DNA from 3 places in the Clostridium sp. JS66 genome. Region 1 is predicted to be linked to each of the others. Evidence: riboswitches for the same ligand, from Rfam matches in the RefSeq annotation. Region 1 holds a riboswitch; each other region holds the start of a gene.
The links. Region 1 has a riboswitch for glycine ahead of Q6H37_RS01405 (GrdX family protein). Riboswitches for the same ligand answer to the same signal wherever they lie in the genome.
Positions count from the first base shown of each region.

Region 2: another riboswitch for glycine. It lies ahead of Q6H37_RS19845 (APC family permease); the one in region 1 lies ahead of Q6H37_RS01405 (GrdX family protein).
Region 3: another riboswitch for glycine. It lies ahead of gcvT (glycine cleavage system aminomethyltransferase GcvT); the one in region 1 lies ahead of Q6H37_RS01405 (GrdX family protein).

Region 1 covers NZ_CP131467.1:284,828-289,705, forward strand. Annotated here, with positions in the region: gene gcvPA (aminomethyl-transferring glycine dehydrogenase subunit GcvPA) at 1-315, shown strand, start outside; gene gcvPB (aminomethyl-transferring glycine dehydrogenase subunit GcvPB) at 316-1,776, shown strand; glycine riboswitch at 2,168-2,336, shown strand; gene Q6H37_RS01405 (GrdX family protein) at 2,480-2,857, shown strand; gene trxB (thioredoxin-disulfide reductase) at 2,930-3,850, shown strand; gene Q6H37_RS01415 (thioredoxin family protein) at 3,871-4,203, shown strand; gene Q6H37_RS01420 (glycine/sarcosine/betaine reductase component B subunit) at 4,411-4,878, shown strand, end outside.
Region 2 covers NZ_CP131467.1:4,252,341-4,257,218, reverse strand. Annotated here, with positions in the region: gene Q6H37_RS19850 (3'-5' exonuclease) at 1-824, shown strand, start outside; gene Q6H37_RS19845 (APC family permease) at 901-2,238, opposite strand; glycine riboswitch at 2,669-2,767, opposite strand; gene rd (rubredoxin) at 2,894-3,055, opposite strand; gene Q6H37_RS19835 (beta-L-arabinofuranosidase domain-containing protein) at 3,408-4,878, shown strand, end outside.
Region 3 covers NZ_CP131467.1:665,374-670,251, forward strand. Annotated here, with positions in the region: gene Q6H37_RS02995 (HAMP domain-containing methyl-accepting chemotaxis protein) at 1-1,329, shown strand, start outside; gene Q6H37_RS03000 (metal ABC transporter substrate-binding protein) at 1,385-2,302, opposite strand; glycine riboswitch at 2,691-2,789, shown strand; gene gcvT (glycine cleavage system aminomethyltransferase GcvT) at 2,932-4,011, shown strand; gene Q6H37_RS03010 (hypothetical protein) at 4,102-4,533, opposite strand; gene Q6H37_RS03015 (cell wall hydrolase) at 4,606-4,878, opposite strand, start outside.

The DNA of each region.
Region 1 (4,878 bases):
ACTACCATGGGTAAAAAAGGAATCAAGGAAGTAGCTTATCAAAGTACACAAAAAGCTCATTATGCCTTTAATAAAATCACTAAATCAGGAAAGTTTAAACCTCTATTTAATAAACCTTTCTTTAAGGAATTTGCAGTAGTAAGTGAAAAGGAACCAGCAATTATAAATGATGAATTACTGAAAAATAAAATACTTGGAGGTTATCCTTTAGGTAAAAGTTATGCTTCCTATAAAAATGCACTGCTTTTCTGTGTAACAGAAAAAAGGACAGCTCAGGAGATTGATAAATTAGTAAGTGTAATGGAGGGAGTATAAATGAAAGAATATAATAAATTGATTTTTGAAGTTTCAAAGCCAGGAAGAGTGGCTTATACACTTCCTAAATGTGATGTAGAATGTGAAGTTGTTGAAAATTTAATTCCTAAAGATATGCTAAAGACTAGTGAGGTGGAACTTCCAGAGGTTAGTGAACCAGATGTAATAAGACATTTTACACTTCTTGCAAATAAGAATTATGGAGTAGATAATGGTTTTTATCCTTTAGGCTCTTGTACCATGAAATACAATCCTAAAATAAATGAAGATATAGCTTCCAACCCACAGTTTTTAAACATTCATCCATATCAAAGTGAAGATACTGTACAAGGAGCACTTGAAATAATGTATGATTTGAGCAGTAAACTTTCAGAAATATCTGGTATGGATTATGTTACACTTCAGCCAGCAGCAGGTGCTCATGGAGAACTTACAGGACTTATGATAATTAAATCTTATCATAGAAAAAGAGGAGATTTGAAAAGAACAAAAATCATAGTTCCGGATTCTGCCCATGGAACAAATCCTGCCAGTGCCAATGTAGCTGGTTTCACTATAGTTGAAGTAAAATCTGATAAAAAAGGACTTGTGGATATAGAATCTTTAAAATCTGTATTGAATGATGAAATAGCAGGGTTAATGTTAACAAATCCAAATACATTAGGTCTTTTTGATTCGAATATTAAATTGATATCAGATATGGTACATGAAGCTGGAGGTCTTGTTTACTACGATGGTGCAAATTTAAATGCTATTATGGGAGAAGCAAGACCTGGAGATATGGGATTTGATGTAGTTCATATGAATCTTCATAAAACATTTTCAACACCACATGGAGGTGGAGGACCAGGAAGTGGTCCTGTAGGAGTAAAAGAGAGGTTAGCTGAATTTTTACCTGTACCTGTTATAGAAAAGAAAGAGGAAAAATATACTTTGAATTATGATAAGCCTTATTCTATTGGAAAAGTTAAAAGTTTTTATGGTAATTTTAATGTCATAGTAAAGGCTTATTCCTATGTACTTACAATGGGAGCAGAAGGACTTAAAAAAGCTAGTGACATAGCTGTGTTAAATGCTAATTATATAAAAGGTAAATTGAAGAATTATTATAATCAGCCTATAGATAGTATTTGTAAACATGAATTTGTAATGGCAGGTTTAAAGGATGCACCTGAAGGTGTCAGTACTCTTGATATAGCTAAAAGGTTATTAGACTATGGATATCATCCACCAACAATATATTTTCCTTTAATTATCGATAGTGCATTGATGATAGAGCCTACAGAAACGGAAAGTAAGGAAACTTTAGATGGCTTCATAGATTCCATGATAAAAATAGCTGAAGAAGCTAGAGAAAATCCTGAAATATTAATAAATGCACCACATAACACACCAATTAAAAGATTAGACGAAGTAAAAGCTGCTAGAAATCCTGTAGTGAAATATAGTAAGAAAGATTAGATAATTTACTATAAATAATCTGCATTAAATAAGATTATAATATAAAATTGTTAAAAAAATAATTACTGTTAATACTCGATAACCCATAAATAACATTTATTTGTAAATGACGTTACAAATAAATGTTATTTTTATATGTGATAAAATATGGCATTTTAAAGAAAACTATGAATTCACTTATTCATATGTCTGGAAATAGATAAAATAATAGTCAGTAATTATAAAAAATTGCATGATATATGGGTTTAAATGGATGTTATGTATCCGAAAACAAAATAAATGCTATAAAAAAATACAATAGAAAATGTTTTCAAAAATTATAGAAAAAAATGTGACTATAATATATAATAATAATTGAAAAGAAGATTATAAAAAAACTTAATAAATTAGGATGATGTTTTCGGGAGATTAAGTAGAAAACTTAACAAAGTTTTACTTTAAGAGTTTGCTTAGCTATATATTTTAAATATATAGTATCCTTCAATGGATAGCCGAAGGAGTAAGTATTGTTTTTACCGTAATAATATGAACCTCTCAGGCAAAAGGACCGAAAACGGACAAATCTCTGGGAAGCGTTAAGCACCGAAGGAGTAAATCTCTCAGGTTAAAGGACAGGGGTATAAAACGGAAGTTTTATACCCCTGTTTTTATTTTGTAAAGTAAAGATTGCTTATATTTAATTTTTGCAAAAGGAGAGTAAAAAGTGGTGGAAGAGGTAATAATCATTACAAATAATCCTATGAGTAACAATAAATTAGGTGATGTATATGAGGTGGATTTCATAGATGGTACTACTATGGAGGTCTACACAAAGGTTAGAGATTATATCCATAAAGGACATGAATTATTAACTCATCCTTTAATGAGTAGTATTAAACCTAATGAAACTCCATATAGAACAGTAGTTATATCTAAGAACAATCACAGTGTAGTAGACATGAAATCCTTAGGGTATATAGAAGAAGCTATACATACTACTGAAAAATTTTTAAAAAATTATGGAATACCCAATTGGACTAAGCAGGTAATAGAAGATTTTCAGCTTATAGATTATGATTTAATATATCATGCATTAACATAATTTAGTGGTTAAAACTATTTTTAAAATTGAGAATTTTCTGGATTAGATTTTTAAAAGGCAGGAGGTAATTTTATGGCACAAATTTATGACACTCTAATAATAGGAGGAGGACCAGCAGGGTTATCAGCAGGACTTTATGCAGCAAGATCTAGGATGAATACTTTAATTATTGAAAGGGCAAAATATGGTGGTCAGGCAACAACTACAGATGAATTGGAAAATTATCCAGGTTCCATAGAGGAATGTACAGGAACAACTTTAAGTAAGAGAATGAAAAAACAGGCAGAAGATTTTGGAACAAAATTTACAAAGGATGAAATAGTAGAAGTAAATTTAGAAGGTGACATAAAAGTTGTAAAAGGCAAAAAGGAAACTTATGAAGCAAAAACTATAATAATAGCTACAGGAGCAAATCCTAAACTTTCAGGCTTTAAAAATGAAACTGAACTTAGAGGAAAAGGAATTTCTTACTGTGCAACTTGTGATGCTGACTTTTTTACAGATTTAGATGTAGCTGTTATAGGGGGAGGAGACTCTGCAATAACAGAGGCAATATATCTTACAAAATTTGCAGAAAAGGTTACAGTAGTTCATAGAAGGGATGCATTAAGAGCAGCAAAATCATTACAAGAAAAAGCTTTTGCTAATCCTAAAATAGACTTTATTTGGAATTCAACTATAGAAGAAGCTGTAGGCGATGAAATATTAGAAAAACTTATATTAAAAAATAAATTAACTGGTGAAAATAGTGAATTAAAAGTAGATGGATGCTTTGTATTTGTAGGATATGATCCAATATCAGCTCTATTTGAAGGAAAGTTAAACATGGAGAATGGTTATATTATAACAGATGAAGATATGCAAACTAATGTAGCTGGAGTTTTTGCAGCAGGAGATGTAAGAAAAAAATCATTAAGGCAGGTAATAACTGCAGCAGCAGATGGTGCTATAGCAGCAACTATCGCTGAGCGTTATTTAGAAGAACATAAATAAAATATTTAGGAGGTTAAAAAATGATTGAATTAAACAAGGAGAATTTTGAAGGCGAAGTTTTAAATTATACTGAAAAACCAGTATTTGTTGATTTCTGGGGAGATAAATGTGAAATATGTAAAGAACTTATGCCAGGAGTACATGGCTTAGAAGAAAAGTATGGAGATAAAATAAAGTTCTCAAGCTTAAACATAAGTACTGCAAGAAGACTTGCTATAGGACAAAAGGTACTAGGACTACCAACAATGATAATTTATAAAAATGGAGAGAAAGCAAATACAATTACTGCTGACAAAATTACTTCATTAGAAGATGTGGAAAGTTTTATAAAAACATATTATGACACACTATAATAAAAAAAGACAAGATTTAGATGAAAATCATCATCACCTTGTCAAAAATTAAGTAACGTTCATTAAAATCCTAATATATATAAATAAAAAATACAAGTAAATTTTAATACTATTAAAAATTAAAATAGTTAACAATTGTAACAATCAGTATTATTGATAGCAATAGGCAATTTTGTACCTATTGAAATAAATTTGGAGGTGAATACTTTGCGTTTAGAAGTTGGAAAAATTTATGTAAAGGACATTCAATTTGGAGCTGAAACAAAAGTTGAAAGTGGAATTCTTTATGTAAACAAAGAAGAACTGTTAAAAGAAGTAGGTGGAGATGAAAGACTTAAAAGTATTGAGTTTGACATTGCAAAACCAGGTGAAGAAACAAGAATAATACCTGTAAAAGATGTTATTGAGCCAAGAGTTAAGGTAGAAGGCAAAGGTGGAATATTCCCAGGATTTATAAGCAAAGTAGATATGGTTGGTTCAGGAAGAACTCATGTGCTAAAGGGTGCAGCTATAGTAACTACTGGAAAAATAGTTGGATTCCAAGAAGGTATTATAGATATGAGTGGAGAAGGAGCAAAATATACTCCATTTTCAAAGACAAACAATTTAGTAATAACTTGTGAACCAAAAGAAGGGGTTAAACAGCACGAGCATGAAGAAGCAGTAAGAATGGTT
Region 2 (4,878 bases), 2.3 Mb from region 1:
ATATATTGACTAGTGAACTTCGAAGAGCTGGATTGGGCAAGCCTAAATTTAAGGCTTTTTATGATACATTAGATATTTACAGAAGATTTTATCCAAATTTGAGAAATCATAAGCTTGAAACTTTAAGTCATATATTTGAAACCGAAAACAAACCAAGTCATGATGCGATGGATGATATACAAGCTACTAAGGATATTCTTGTAAGAGCCATTGAGGATGATATTATACCTACTTCAATGGAGAGAATAGCTTGTATGTCAAAATATTTAAAAGCATTTAACAATATATCTGACAAATTGAATAACCTTTTTAAAGAAGCAGAAGGAAGCAGACCTCATGATATTGTAAATAAAATTGTAAATGGCTTTAGCTTGAAAACTTTATATACTGGTGATGAAGGTAGGGAAAAGATTGAAAGGCTTAGAGATTTTTATGTACTTTTGAGGGAACTTGATAATAAAAATAAAAACAGCAGAGATTCCTTATTGGATATTATCAGAATAACTTCTCTTTCCAATGGTGAATTGGAGTCACTTGTTGTAAACAGAACTAAAAAGCCTAGAATACCAATAATAACAGTTCACCAGGCAAAAGGTTTAGAATATGAAACTGTATTTATTTCAGGTGTACAGCAAAATACATTTCCATCATATATGTCAATAAAATCAAATAACCTGGAAGAGGAAAAGAGAACCTTTTATGTGGCCATGACAAGAGCTAAAAGACATCTTTACATTACCTGCAATACTGATGGAAGATATAAAAGAACAACGAAAAGTGAGTTTATAGATTTTATACCATCAAGTTATATAAATATAGTATAAAATTTTAACTTAGTATAATAAAAATAATGCGGAGCAAAGCTTCGCATTATTTTTGTTATATTAAGTTAAAATTGAGTTATGCAATATTATCATCTGATTTTTTAAATTTATTCTTTCTAGACAAATATACAGGATAACCTATTATAGTAAGCACAATACCTATTCCAGCATTCATTGGTTGAGTGAATAAAGTGTTTAATATTATATAAGCTCCTCCTAAGATAGCTATAGCTGGTATTATAGGATATAATGGTACCTTGTATGGTCTTGGAAGATCTGGTTTGTTTTTTCTAAGTACAAACACTGCAAGGAATGTCATAACATAGAAAATCCATATTACAAAAATTAAAAGGTCTGTTAATTGATCGAATTTACCTGAAAATACTAATAGTATTGATATAATAGTTAATAATATACCTGAATTTATTGGTGTTTTAAATGAAGGATGTAATTTTGCGAGCCAAGCACTTCCTGGCAACTTATTTTCTACAGCCATTGCATATGGAATTCTCATTCCTGTTAATATATATCCATTTAATGCTCCAAATATAGAAATTAGTATACCTACAGTTATAAGCTTACCGCCTGCTGGTCCAAAGATTATAGTTGCAACATCAGCTGCTGGTGTTTTTGTTCCTGCAAGAGCAGTTGCTGGTAATACAAAAAGATATGCTACATTTATTAATAAATAAACTGCCATAACTAATGATAATCCACCAACAATTGCTTTAGGTAAATCTTTACCTGGATTTTTCATTTCTCCTGATATAGCTCCAACATTTATCCAACCATCATAAGCAAACATTGTAGCTACCAAGGCTGAACCAAGACTTGTGCCTATAGGGTGATTAACAGCTGTCATTGGGAATAATCTTGCTGCACCACCACCACCTTTCATGAGTCCAACTACTATAATTGCAAACAGTGGTATCAATTTACAAACTGTAGCTACAGTTTGAATAGCTCCACCTGTTTTTGATCCCAATGAATTCATACATGTTAAAAATATTATAACTATAATTGCTATTATGTTTAACATTGGGTCGCTTAAACCTAATAATGATATAACCTGTGTGGAAAATATTATGGCAAGTGCAGCTATATTAGCTGGAAAATATATAACCGTTTGAGCCCAACCTAAAAGATATCCCCAAACATCTCCATAAGTTTCCTCTAAGTATGCTACCATACCACCTGTTCTAGGTATTGCTGCAGATATTTCAGCAGCTGTAAGTCCGCCTGCTATAGATATAATTCCGCCTAAAATCCAAGCCATCATGCCTAATCCTGGTGCTCCAGTTGATGAAAATACCGCCCTAGGCTTAAAGAATACACCTGAACCGATAACCATACCGATAACGATTGCAAGAGCAGGAACGAGACCGATTTCCTTTTTTAATTCGCTTTTGTTCATTTTTACATTACCTCCTCAGAAAGTTTAGATTGTGATAATCTCTTATCACGATAAAATATTAACATTGTTTTTTCCTTGACTTAAGATGGATTCTATAATAATGTCTAAATTCTATATGAATTATTAAAAAATATAGATGATTTAGATAATATATTTATTATTTTTCCATTTAATTGAATTGATTTTAATTTTTATTTATTTAATCATCTTAATATAACAAGGTAAAACAATTTGGATAACTTGTTTGGTTTCATTGCTTAGTTTACTCTAGTTTTATATTGTGTATTCATTCAACATTAATAATTTTCAACAATAAAAAAGGACATGAGAGCAAAACTGCCACACATGTCCTCTGTATCTTTACCTGAGAGCTTCGATAATTAATTACCTTACACCATGGGTTCTGTTTAAAACAGTATCTTCAGAGGTTCGTCTTATATCGCTCCTGGTACCTGAAAGTTTCTGATATAGCTGTGGAACTATAACATTGCTTCTTCGGTTAACAAATGTTATCTCACGATATAATCATCCAATCTATATTAATTTATCGTAATTATATCATCAATTCAAACAATTTGCAATGTTTTTATTTATGATCACAATTGATTCTATCTAAAAAATTATTATCATATTTTTTTCTCATTTATCAGTTTTTTTATTCAGTAGTTTCAAATTGATCTTTGCCTACACCGCATAATGGACATACCCAATCTTCAGGAATATCTTCAAAAGATGTTCCTGGAGCTACTCCATTATCAGGATCACCTTGTTCAGGATCATAAATATATCCACATACAACACATACATATTTTTGCATAAAAATACCTCCTTGTTTAATTTGTAATATTAACAGTGTTTCACAATTGGGCAAAACAATACAATAAATTTGATAGTTTATTGAAAAATTATTTTACCGGATATGAATTTTTAATTATGATTTAAAGCTGCAAACTAATTTACAAAATTTAGAAAAAATTGAAAAATATAAAAAATAACTGAAAATTACAAATACTCGCACTGGAATAAAGTGTAAAATAAAGAGAATTACGACTTTATTATTTGCAGAGAAGTTAAATGATTTGTTTTTATAGATGATATAGATTAACTTTTAGAAGCAATAGCTTCTAGATTTGATAAAAAGCAAATTTTAAATTGTAGGGGGGATTTCTATGAACAAGAAAACTATTTCAGTACTTATATGCTTTGCAATGTGCATGGGTACATTACAGGGAGTTCCTTTAGAAAAAGTATCAGCAGCAAATGATATAAATATATCATTGGGACAGGATATAAGCACAAGCAAAGGTAAAACGCTCAACACATCAGTAAAAGAAGATACTGCAAGTATTGTGGCAAAATACAACTTTGATAATGCAAATGAAAACAAGATTTTAGATGCCTCTGGAAATGGCAACGATGCAACTTTAGTAGGTGGAACTAAATTAATTCCAGGCAAAAATGGAAATTCAGTAGAATTAAATGGAGATGATGGGTATGTTCAGTTACCAGATGGAATAGTAAAGGGACTTACGGATTTTACTATAACAACTTGGGTATATATGGAGAGTTCTCAAGGATATCAAAGAATATTTGATTTTGGCAATGATACAACTACAAATATGTTTCTAACTTCTTCAGGAGGAAATGCTGGAGCAAAGGGTCTTGCATTTTGTATAACAACTGGAGGGTCAAGCAAGGAGGAAAAAATCCAAAAGGGTACAGAGCTAGAAAGTGGAAAATGGGTACATGTAGCTCTTGTCGTTTCAGGTAATACAGGTACCTTGTATGAAAATGGTAAAAAGGTTGGAGAAAATACTAACATGACATTAAATCCTTCCAAGTTAGGAGTTACAACTAAAAATTACATTGGCAAAAGTCAATATGGAGATCCAAATTTCCATGGACAAGTTGATGATTTTTGCATTTATAACAGAGCTCTTAGTGGTGCTGAAATTGCTGGAATGCTTCAATTATCAGATAAGGATATTGTAGAAGACGATAAAGCTAGTATTAATATTAGTGATACTGCTGCATCGGATTTGGTACTACCAACAACTGGTCCTTCAGGGTCCAATATTTCATGGAAATCGGACAATGAAAATGCTATTAGCAATACCGGTAAGGTAACACCTCCATTATCAGGACAGTCAGATGTTAAAGTGAAGCTTATAGCAACTATAACTAAAGGAAGTGAAAGTGATACTAGAGAATTTAATGTTATTGTTAAAGCAGGTTTGTCAGATGAAGAATGTGTAAGGAAAGATAAAGAAGCTATTTATATAGGAAATATATTTACAATAGATTCAGATTTAAAATTACCAGCAACAGGTGCCAATGGTTCAACAATTACTTGGGAATCAAAGAATACAAGTGTTATAACCAATGATGGAAAAGTTATAAGACCAGAGGCTGGCAGTGGTAATGTAAACGTTATATTGATAGCTACTATAAGTAAAGGTTCAGTAAAAGATACTAGAGAATTTGACGCTACCGTTGTTCAGAAGACAAAAGAATCAAAGATTGTAAGTATTCCTGACATTGATTTAGAAACTTCTTTAGGAACAGCACCAGAGCTTCCAATTGTAGTTACAGTTACAAAGGATGATAAATCTGTAGGTTTAGCAAATGTTACCTGGGACA
Region 3 (4,878 bases), 380 kb from region 1:
CAAGTTTCTCAACAGCAAGGAACTGCAGATGCTAGTGCTCAGACAATACCTAATGATGCTTCTAATTTTGATAAAGCTAAAACTGCATTAACTGCATCCTTTGATGAAATTATCAATAATCATGTTAAAGCAGCAAATAATACTTATGATCAAAGTAAAAAGATTTTTGGCACTACGATGATTGAAATAATATCACTTTCATTGATATGTTTAATTATAACTTTGATTTTATCTGTAATTATAATAAGAGAAACTGTTGACCCAATTAGAAGGGTTACCAAAAAACTAAAAGAAATTTCTGAAAGTGATGGTGATTTAACTCAAAGAATAGGTTATGAAAGTAAAGATGAAATGGGAGATTTGAGTAGAAGTTTTGACTTATTTATGGACAAACTTCATTCAATTATTAAGGAAGTATCATTTTCAGCTGAAACTATAACATCCTTAAGTGAAAATTTAAGTGATGCAACAACAGCAACAACACAGTCTTTAGATAGTATAGCAGGTACTGTTTCAGAGATATCCTCTAGCACAGCAGATGGAGCTGCTGTTTCAGAAGAAACTTCAGCAAGTCTTGCAGAAGTAGCTAAATTTTCTGAATCAACTTCTGTAGCAACAAAGAATACTTCTGTAAATAGTAAAAAGGCAAAAGAAATAGCAGAAGAAGGAGCAGGAAAAATATCTGAAATTGTTTCTTCTATAACGGATATAGCTTCTTCATCAAAAGAAGTATCAATAATCATAAATGATCTTGATGTATCTTCAAAGGAGATTGGAGAAATTATTCAAATAATAACAGGAATTTCAGTTCAAACAAACATGTTAGCTTTAAATGCAGCCATAGAGGCGGCTCGTGCAGGTGAAGCTGGAAAAGGCTTTAGTGTAGTAGCGGATGAAATTAGACAGCTTGCAGATGAAAGTAATAATGCAGCAACACAGATATCTGAATTAGTTAAGGAAAATCAATTGAAATCAGCTTCAGCTGTAACCTCATTTGATCAAGTTGAAGTAAAGGTGTCTCATGGAGTTACTAAAGCGTCTGAGGTTGGAGAGAGTATACAAAGTATAATACATAATATACAAGATATAGTAAATCAAATAGAACAAATAGATAATGCTAATGAGCAGCAGGCAAAGAGTACTAAAGAAATTGAAATGGCTATTAATACTATAGCTAGTAGTTCAAGTGAAATAGCTGGTGGTACTGAAAATATAAGTGCAAGCATAGAAGAACAGCTTAGTACTATGAATGAGATAGAGAAAAATACAAAAGATTTATCAGGGATGTCAAAGAAACTAACTAAAATGACATCTGGATTTAAAGTGTAATTGTAAAAAGCTAAAAAAGGACTTTTCAAAAATTTATTTGAAAGTCCTTTTTTAGCTATTTTAAACTATTATATATCAAGTTAAGATTATTTTTCATAGTTTCTAGGTAATCTTTACCGCCCTCTGTATTTTCTAAGGTATAAATTTTTTGTGCTTTAGCTCCAACTTGATTTGCTAGTGTTTCGGAAACTTTAGGGCTTACCATATCCTCAACAAAGATTGTTTTTATATGCTTTTCTTTACAATAATCAACTAGTTCTTTTAACTTTTTAGCACTAGGTTCTCCCTCTGCAAAAACACCTTCAATACTGTTTTGATTTAATCCAAAATCTCTGCAGAGGTAAGCAAATGCAGCATGACCTGTGACAAAGTTTTTGTTTTGTAAAGTACTAAATTTGCTATTGTAATTTTTATAAAGTTGTTCAAGTTTATTATAAAAGTCTAAATAATTTTTTTCAAAATAATCTTTATTTGAAGGGTCTGCTTTTACGAATGCATCTTTTATATTTTTAGCTTCATTTTCTGCACCTTTTAGGCTCATCCATAAATGAGGATCATATTTTTCATTACTTTTAGATGATTCAGCATCTATAGTTGTTATAGGAGTAGAACCATTTGATGCATTTACAACTATAAGATTTTTATTATTTACAGCTTTTAATGTTTCATCTGACCAAGGTTCCATGCCAAAACCGTTATATATAAATATTTTAGCATCACTCAATGCTTTTAAATCTTTTGTTTTTGGCTCAAAGTCATGTGCTTCAGTTCCACTGGGTATTATAGTTTCAATTTCAACTTTATCTTTACCTACTGCTTCTGCAAATTCTCGTATAGCATTAAAGGAAACTACTACTTTTAGCTTATTATTTTGTGAAGTGTTGTTTGTAGGTGAAGTTTGTTTATTGCTGCAGGATGAAAATGTAAGTACCATACAGAATATAGCAGATAGCAAAATTAACTTTTTCAACATTATGTATCACTCCTCATAAAAATAAATGCAAATAATTTGCATTTAAATATAAAATTATAATATAACTATATTAATTAATTGTCAATGTATTCAATAATTATACTAAAAGTAAGCAAAAAATTAATTATGCTCTATTTATAATGTTTATACAATTAAAAATTTATTTCACTAATATAAAATTGCTTAAAACAATTATGTACAATGTATAGTTTTTCATAGAATTTGTATATTACATACATAATTAAGTTCTAATTTTTAAGGTATGTTATGCTTAAATAGAGTATTTATAAATATAGCTAAAATTTTATAATTTATTCATAAAAATGGGTTAAAAATGAATTAGAAAAGTGTTATAATGAGTTACATAATAAAAACCTATATAAATCGGATGAAAATAATGTGAGATAACTTTTGTTAACCGAAGAAGCAATATTAAAACACCACAAGTTTAATAGAAACTTTCAGGTAAATGTAACATTATAGGACGAAACTCTGAAATTCTATTTTTAACTATGTTTAAATTTAAATGTAGAAGTTTTTAAATAGAATAACAGAGGATCATGTGGGCATTTATAAGGATATGTCCAATGGTCCTTTTTTTATTATATGAATACATAGGAGGTAACAGTATGGAAGCATTAAAGAAAACTCCACTATATAATGTTTATGAAGAATATGGTGGAAAGATAGGCAAAATTGCAGGCTGGGCTTTACCTATGCAATTTGAAGGAGTAGTAGAAGAATATAAGGCCGTAAGAAAAAAAGCAGGATTATTTGATATTTCGCATGTAGGAAAAATTCAAATAAAAGGTAAGGATGCCTTTCACTTTATTCAAAACTTGGTAACTAATGATATTGAAAATTTAGAAGAAAATAGAGCTATGTATACTCTTATGTGCTACCCTTATGGGGCAGTTATTGAGATAGTACTATTATATAAATTAAATGAAAATGATTATTTAATTACTATTAATTCGGGAAATGTAAAAAGAATTTTTAAATGGCTTATAAATAAAAAAAATAAGCATGATGTAAGTATTATTAATATTTCAAATGAAATTTGTGAACTTGCATTGCAAGGTCCTAAGTCAGAGACTATACTACAAAAATTAACAGATATAGACCTTAAAGAAATTAAATATTTGAGTTTTAAGAAAGATGTAAGTATTTGTGGGACAAAGTGTTTGCTTTCTAGAACTGGTTATACAGGAGAAGATGGATTTGAGATTTATATCCTGCCCAAAGACTTAAAATTACTTTGGAATAGTATATTGAAGGCAGGAAGGGAAGAAGGTATAAAGCCTGCAGGCTTATCCGTAAGGGATGCATTAAGGTTAGATTCTAATTTACCTCCTTTTGGAGATGAACTTTTGGAAGATATAACTCCATTTGAAGCTGGATTGAAAACTTATGTTAATTTAAGAAAGAGTGACTTTATTGGGAAGAATGCATTAAAAAAAGAAAGTGAAAAGGGAATTAAAAGAAAGATTGTAAAATTTGAAACAGGGGATAAATGCACCAATGAAATTTCTGGTTCTAATGTTATTTTTAATGGCGAAAAAGTAGGTATAGTGGCCACAGAACATTTTTCACCTAAAAAGAAAAAAAATATGGGACTAGCACTAGTAGATCTAAAATATTCAAAGTTAGGAACTACAATATTTATTAAAAATATGAATGATTTAGTTAAAGCTAAGGTAACAAGATAAATTTATTAGTTATTTTATTATAAGATTACAATAGACTTTAAATGGAATTTAAAAATTGCATTTAAAGTCTATGTATTTTTGCTGGATATTTTAAGGAAATATATTTACAAATTTAATTGAATATATATCACATAGTACTTTTATGTTTGTTTCTGTTTCTCTAAGAATTACATAGCTGATTCCAACATCTGTTAAAATTCCTTCTCTATCTTGTACTATATTAGTTCCAATCAAGAAAAATATTCGAACCCTTTTACCTATTTGTGTTCTTAAGTACCCTTGTGTATATTGAATATCTTGAGCTATTGGCGAACCAGGAGCTTGCTCAAATCCTTGATCTTGCATGATTGGCTGCTGCTGAGGCTGTTGTTGAGGTTGTTGTTGAGGTTGTTGTTGAGGCTGCTGTTGTTCTTCTTGGAATTGAGGAACTGGTTGCTTTTTCTGACGAGAGTTGAGAATATTAGGAGAATCATAGTCTATTGTGTAAGGATTAAAGCAATTAAAACAACATTGAGGAAACATAAATAAACCTCCTTGCATAAAATTTTTTATTTTATTATTTATGAAAAACTTTATTAAGCATATGGTTTAATTTTAGGTTTTGGCATAGAGTGCAGTTGGATTATAGAAACAATGTTTCACTACTTTTATTTGAAAACTACCACTTCCGTTATATGGAAAAGTGTATGGACAAGGAGCAAATGGATTAAAATACCATAGCGAATAACCTATTGGAAATAATCTATTTCCTGCTAATGCCCAATCTGCAATATCATAGTGAATTTGTTCCGGTGGATTTGCCCAAATTGTCTGAGGATTAGCTACACCGCCTAAAACTGAGCGCATGCAATCATATTGTCCCTTTTG